Regions from separate parts of the Mesorhizobium sp. M7A.F.Ca.CA.001.04.2.1 genome, predicted to be linked through region 1. Evidence: riboswitches for the same ligand, from Rfam matches in the RefSeq annotation. Region 1 holds a riboswitch; the other holds the start of a gene.
The links. Region 1 has a riboswitch for cobalamin ahead of bluB (5,6-dimethylbenzimidazole synthase). Riboswitches for the same ligand answer to the same signal wherever they lie in the genome.
Positions count from the first base shown of each region.

Region 2: linked by a shared signal. The riboswitch ahead of EN955_RS21275 (ABC transporter ATP-binding protein) and the one ahead of bluB (5,6-dimethylbenzimidazole synthase) in region 1 are both predicted to bind cobalamin.

Region 1 is NZ_RZQT01000064.1:14,807-18,191, forward strand. Features, by position in the region: gene EN955_RS20295 (exodeoxyribonuclease VII small subunit) at 1-162, opposite strand, end outside; gene EN955_RS20300 (histone deacetylase family protein) at 166-1,092, opposite strand; cobalamin riboswitch at 1,215-1,395, shown strand; partial or broken gene bluB (5,6-dimethylbenzimidazole synthase) at 1,506-2,123, shown strand; gene EN955_RS20310 (hypothetical protein) at 2,246-3,229, opposite strand.
Region 2 is NZ_RZQT01000069.1:23,445-26,829, forward strand. Features, by position in the region: gene EN955_RS21265 (iron ABC transporter permease) at 1-272, opposite strand, end outside; gene EN955_RS21270 (ABC transporter substrate-binding protein) at 302-1,249, opposite strand; gene EN955_RS21275 (ABC transporter ATP-binding protein) at 1,299-2,087, opposite strand; cobalamin riboswitch at 2,252-2,459, opposite strand; gene EN955_RS21280 (AraC family transcriptional regulator) at 2,695-3,385, shown strand, end outside.

The DNA of each region.
Region 1 (3,385 bases):
CCGGTCGCAATGCGCCTTAAGCGCCTCGCCACGTTCATAGATCCTGATCGACTGGTCGAGCGGCACGTCGCCACGCTCCAGATCATCGACGATCTTCTCCAGCGCATCGAGTGCCTGCTCGAAGCTCATCGCCTTGACGTCTTCGTTGGTCTCACCAGCCATCATTCATCCTTTCATCAGTCGCCCGACATGGGCGGCGACCGAAAATGCCAATCCCTGCAGATCGTAGCCGCCCTCGAGCAGGCTGACGAGCCGGTTGCCGCTGTGGCGTGCCGCGCGCTGCATCAACTGGCCGGTCGCCCAGTCGAAATCATCCTCGGTCAGATTGATCTCGGCCAGCGGATCGCGGTGGTGCGCGTCGAACCCGGCCGAAATGATGATCAGGTCGGGCGCGAAATTGTCGAGCGCGGGCAGGACGCGCGACAGGAAGGCATCGCGAAACACTTCGCTGCCGGTCTGCGGCGCCAGCGGTGCGTTGACGATATTGCCGGCGCCCGTTTCGGTCTTCGCTCCGGTGCCGGGATAAAGCGGCATCTGGTGTGTCGAGCAATAGAGCACCGAGGGATCGTCCCAGAAAATATCCTGCGTGCCATTGCCGTGATGCACGTCCCAGTCGACGATGGCAACGCGCTCGACACCGTGTTTCTTCTGCGCATAACGCGCCGCGATCGCCGCCGTGTTGAACAGGCAGAAGCCCATGGCCGTGGTCTTTTCGGCATGATGGCCGGGCGGCCGGGCGGCGACAAAGACGTTGTCGGCGCGGCCCGAAAAGACATCATCGACGGCGGCGTTGGCGGCGCCGATCGCGGTGATCGCCGCTTGCCAGCTCTTCGGACTGGCAGTGGTGTCGGCATCGATGCGGGCAATCCCCTCGTCGGGAATGGCGGCGCGCACGCGGGCGACGAAATCGGCGGGATGCGCGTAGAGGATGGTGGCCTCGTCGCCTTCCGGCGCCTGGATACGATCGAGCGCGGCAAAGGCTTCCTCATCGAGCACGCGCTCGATGGCGCGCAAGCGGTCGGGCCGCTCGGGATGTCCGGGCGGCGTGAGATGCTCGAGGAAGATCGGATGCGTGTAGAGACGGGTGGTCATCGTCCTAATCTAGTGACCCGGATCGACAAAGGCCATGCACGGGCGGCCGATGACTGGGGAAAATCGCGCCTGCGTCCATTCGTGTCGCCGCAGGCATTGGCCTCGCCGGCGCTTCGGCGTAAGGTCCCTGGGTACTGCCTGGTGCCCGCCGCAAGCGGGAGAATCGGGAACACGGTTGAATTCCGTGGCGTGCCCAACGCTGTGAGGGGGACCGCGCCGGTAAATGCCACTGTCGATGACGGGAAGGCACCGGACGCGGGTTGATCCCAAGCCAGAAGACCGGCCTGGCAGGCATCGTCATCCGCATGGTCAGGCGGATGGCATCAGAGCGACGTGCGTCCATTTGGACGCACAAAGTATGCTCTGACCGTTTTGAATCTGCAATCGCAAGGGGACAAGCGATGCCGGAACATATGACCGCTGCCATTGACGATGGATTCGACCAGAATGCGCGCGATGCGGTCTATCGCGCCATGTTCACGCGGCGCGACGTGCGCAGCCATTTCCTGCCCACCGCGATCGATGACGACGTGCTGGCGCGGCTGCTGCTTGCCGCCCATCATGCGCCATCGGTCGGCTTCATGCAGCCATGGAATTTCATTGTCATTCGTGACATCGAGCGACGCGAAAGGGTGCGCGACCTGTTCCTGGCCGCGCGCGAGCAGGAACTGCCGGCGATCGAGGCGGAAAAACAGGCGCTGTACCGCAAGCTCAAGCTGGAAGGCATCTGCGAAAGCGCGCTCAACATCTGCATCACTTGCGACCGGCAGCGCTCGAAGGGTTCGCCGCTGGGACGCTGGCACAATCCGGAGATGGATCTCTACAGCACCGTCTGCGCGGTGCAGAATTTCTGGCTGGCCGCGCGTGCCGAGGGCGTTGGCGTCGGCTGGGTGAGCATCATCGAGGCTGAGGCGCTGAAGCGGTTGTTGGCCATTCCGGATCACGTAACGCCAATCGCCTATCTCTGCGTCGGCCGTGTTTCCGAGTTCGCTTCCAAACCGGACCTTGAAACGCATGGTTGGGGACGGCGGCTGCCGCTGCCGGAACTGATCATGAGCGAGACGTTTTCCGGGCAAGGCGAGGCACAGCTCAAGTCCACCGTGGCGCGCCTCAACACCGTTTCTGCCTCACCAGACACCACCTGCCCGGCCGATCAGGGTGTGGCGCCGGCCGTACCCCAGCGCGAACCGCCGAAGGAGGCGAGCGCCTTGTCCTTGAGTTCCCTGAACTTCGACGACGCATCGGCCAACCGGGCGTCCCAGGCCGGATCCGGCACCTGGCCCGCGATGGTCTTGAAATAGACCTGCATCAGGCAAGCGATGGCGAAAGGCTCGATGAAGGCCGCCTTGAATGCCCAGGCGAAGACGATGGCGAGCACGAAGGCCCAGCCGGCGAGTTGGCCGGGCATCAGGAACAGAATGGCGCCGGCAGGCGCCAGCATCATCAGAAAGATGACGAACGACACGCCCCACATGATGACCGCCAGCCAGACGGCGTTCTTGACCATGACCTTGCCGTTCTGGGCATAGAGCACGACGCCTTGGCGCGCCGTCTCGAAGGGTGAGGCTGAATTGATGCGGATGTTGTAGCCGAGGATGATCTCGTCGACATAGGTCAGCGACAGGCGGATCACCGTGTTGATGAAGGAGACCAGGCCGCTCAGGCCCGGTATCGGCAGGAAGGCGGCGATACCGCCGAGCAGGCCGGTGATGGCGCGGATGGCACCCTTGACGAGTTGGTCGACGACGAAAAGGATATTGGCCTCGGCAAAACGCTGGGTGACGACATCCCTGGCGTAGGCGATCTGGTCCTGACCGCCGGGAATGTCGCGGCCGTCGATCAGATGAACCATGACGGCGATGTGGCCGGCCTTGACGATATAGAGGATGTATTCGCGGATCCAGTAGACCGCGATAGAGACGATGCCAAACCCGACCACGCCGCCCCACAGGGCAAAGGACATGGGCCCGTCGGGATCGGTGGAGATATGGCCGACGCCATAGCCGACCGAGGCACCGGTGCCGGTCGCCATGATGTAGGCCAGCGTGATGCCGAAATAGACGATCATACGAAAGACGATGAACGGCCAGGTCCGCATCATGATGGACACCGACCGGCCGATCTCGAAATCCCACATGTGCCCCGAATCTCCGCCTCAGAGATGGTGGAAGAGGATGAACTCAACCCGACGATTGTCAATTGCCGGCCCTGGCACCACAGGGCGACGAATTCTGGGCAACGGTTTTCTTTCGCAGCCTTTCGCCGGCGCATTGTCTGACGGAGCATCAAACGA
Region 2 (3,385 bases), on a different contig from region 1:
CCGAACAGGAACGGATCGGCGAGATCGTTGCGGGTCACCGTCTGCAGCAGCGCGCCGACGACGCCGAGGCCCGCGCCGACGCAGATGGCCAGGATCGTGCGCGGCAGCCGCAGATCGACGACGATCTTGCCGACCGGCCCGGACACGTCGTGCCCGCCTAAGCCGATTGCGCGGCCAAGCGCTGCTACAACGTCGGCCAGCGGGATCAGCGTCGAGCCATAGGCGATCGACAGCAGAGCGAGAGCGGCGATCGCCGCCGCTCCCGCCAGCATGGCCAACGCAAATGCCGGATGGCGCAAGCTCAAAATGCTTCCGGGTGCATGGCCTTGGCGATCTTGTCGATCGCTTCGATGTTGGCGGGTCCAGGCGTCAGCTCGGCGTAGCGGAGGGCGACGAAGCGCTCGTTCTTGACCGCGTCGGTCTCCTTCATGGCCGGACGCGCCTTCAGGAAGTCGAGCAGCTTCCTGTAGCCGCCACCGTCCTGGTAATCGAGCAGGATGAGGAATTGCGGATTGCGCGACGCCACCGTTTCCCAATCCGTGTTGCCCCAGCTGGTGTCCATGTCAGCCATGATGTTGTCGCCGCCGGCGGCAGTGATCATGGCGCTGGGGATGGCGAACTTGCCTGCGGTGAACGGCTTGTCCTCGCCGGAATCGTAGAGGAACACCCGCGTGCCCTTGGCGCTGCCGACCTTGGCGGTGATGTCGGCGAGCTGCGCCTTCCAGCCAGAGACAAGCTTTTCCGCCTCTGTCTCCTTGCCGAAGATCTTGCCCAGCTTTTCGACGTCGCCGTAGAGCAGGTCCATCGAGGCGGCGGGGCGCCTCTTGTCGAGATGGACGCAGCTTTCCGCCAGAACCAGCGTCTTGATGCCGTGCGGGGCAAGCGTGTCGGGCGTCACCTCGCCACCCGGCTTCATGCCGTAGTACCAGCCGGCGAAGAAGAAATCCGGCTCCACGGCCACGAGGTTTTCGAGCGTCGGATATTTCGGCGCCAGCTCCGGGATCGAACCCTGCTCTGCCTTGAATTCGGGACCGACCTTGTACCATCCGGTGATGCCGGTCAGGCCGACGATTGACGGCTGCAATTTCAGCGCGAAAGCCATCTCAGCCATGTTCAGATCATGGATGACAGCGCGCTTCGGCGGCGCGTCGAAGGTCAGCGGCTTGCCGCAGCTGTCGACGGTTACCGGGAAGGCGAAGGCGGTCGAGGTCAGCAGCGAGACGGCAAGCGAAAAAGCGAGGCGTTTCACGGGTATGCTCCTTGTGGGTGGGATCGGGTCGACTATGGAACGGCTTCAATCACGACGGCGGCGCGGCACGGTTCGGAACCTCGAACACCGTCAACTCTCGATCCTCGGTCGGATGGCGCAGGCGCAGCACATCGATGCCGAAAATCTCGCGGATCAGCTGTTGGGCCAGCGCTTCGCGCGGTGCGGCGAGCGCTTGCAGACGGGCATGGTTCATCACCGCAACCCTGGTGGCGAAGGGTGCTACCAGCGCCAGATCGTGCAGCACCGCGATCACCGTCATCTCGAAGCCTGCCACGAGGTCGAGCAGTTCGCCGCGGGCGCGCGGGTCCAGATGGTTGGTCGGTTCGTCGAGGAACAGGATTTTGGGCTGCTGGGCGATGGCGCGCGCCAGTTGGGCGCGCTGGCGCTCGCCGCCCGACAGCGAGCCGACGGTGCGGCCAAGCAGCGGCAGCAGGCCGGTCCGGCGCAGCGCATTGACGACAATGTCGCGTTCCTCGCTCCTGCGCCGCAGCCCGGCGTGCGGGACCCGGCCAAGCTCGACATAATCGATCACCGCCAGCCGCGGATCGGGCTGGTCGGTCTGGCCGACAACGGCGATATGCAGCGCCCGCTCGGCGGCCGAAATCCTGTCCAGCCCGCGTCCGCCAAGCTTCACCTCGCCGGAACTTGGCCGCAGCATGCCCGACAGCATGCGCAGCAGCGTCGTCTTGCCGGCGCCGTTGGGACCGATGATGGCAAGGCGATCGCCAGCGGCCACCGAGAAGCTGACCGCCTGGACCAGATTCCGCCCATTCGCCATGGCACAGAGGTCATGGGCTTCGAGAAGCGCTGCGCTCATCGGCTGCAGCCCGCCGGATTGCGGGGACGGCAAAGCGTGCGCATGGTGATGCGATGATCGATGGAGCCGTCCAACTTTCCGTCACTTTCCAAAACTGGCGACGGAAGGAAGCTGGCGAACCGGCCGACAAGGCCGGGATTCGCGTTTCCTCCCGGCACACCCCGTCCGGTCAACTCAGTGATGGCAGGTCTCCTGGCTCGCGGGTCGTTGCGCCATCCTGCCTTCCCAGCCTTGCCGGCCAGTGGCATTCACGGATTTTGCTCGCCGCTTACAGTTGCGGGGGCAGCCACGGCCTCGACCTGAACAGGCCTCACCGTGTTCCCTTTTCACCCCTCGCCTTTCGGCTCGGGGACCATCACCACTTCAGCGTAGATTTCCACCAAACGCTTCGCAATGGATTTCTCGGACGAAGTGGTGGGCCAGCTAACGGAAACAGGCATTGCACGCTCACTTTATGTAATAACATAACATTCTTAGGAGATGACGCGGCCCGCTGTCAAGCGAAAGCCCATGGGATCGGCGCAGATTGCACGGAATGCGCAATTTCGATCAAACTGGCCGCGCCAGGAAACGCCAAGATGATCCGGCCAATGCGAAAAGGAGCCCCATGAACCCGACCGAGAAAGCGCTGTGGTTCGTCGAGAGCCATCTGCCGGAGGCGATCTCGCTTGACGATGTCGCGCAAAGCAGCGGTGTGTCGCGTTTTCATGTGACGCGCGCCTTCGGCGCCGCAACCGGCCGCTCGGTGATGGGTTACATGCGCTCACGCCGGCTGACCGAGGCGGCGCGCAAGCTGGCCGGCGGAGCGCCCGACATCCTCGCCGTCGCGCTCGACGCCGGCTACAACTCGCATGAGGCGTTCACCCGTGCCTTCCGCGATCAGTTCGGCACCACGCCGGAACTGGTGCGCGCGCAAGGCTCGACCAACAACCTCGACCTCGTGGAGCCGATCCTGATGGACCAGTCCTTCCTCACCAATCTCGAACCACCGCGCTTCGAGACCAGCCGGCCGTTCCTGATCGCCGGCCTCGGCGAACGCTACAGCTGTGAAACCAGCGCCGGGATTCCGATGCAGTGGCAGCGTTTTGCACCCTATATCGGCAACATCCCCGGCGAGATCTCAGGCGTTTTCTACGGCGTCTGCCTTAACGGCGACGACGCGGGCAATTTCGACTATGTCGTCGGCGTCGAAGTGTCCGGCTTTGCGGATCTGCCGAAGGACTTCTATCGGGTGCGGGTGCCGGCGCAGAAATATGCGGTGTTCTCGCACCGCGAGCACATCTCATCCATCCGCCGGA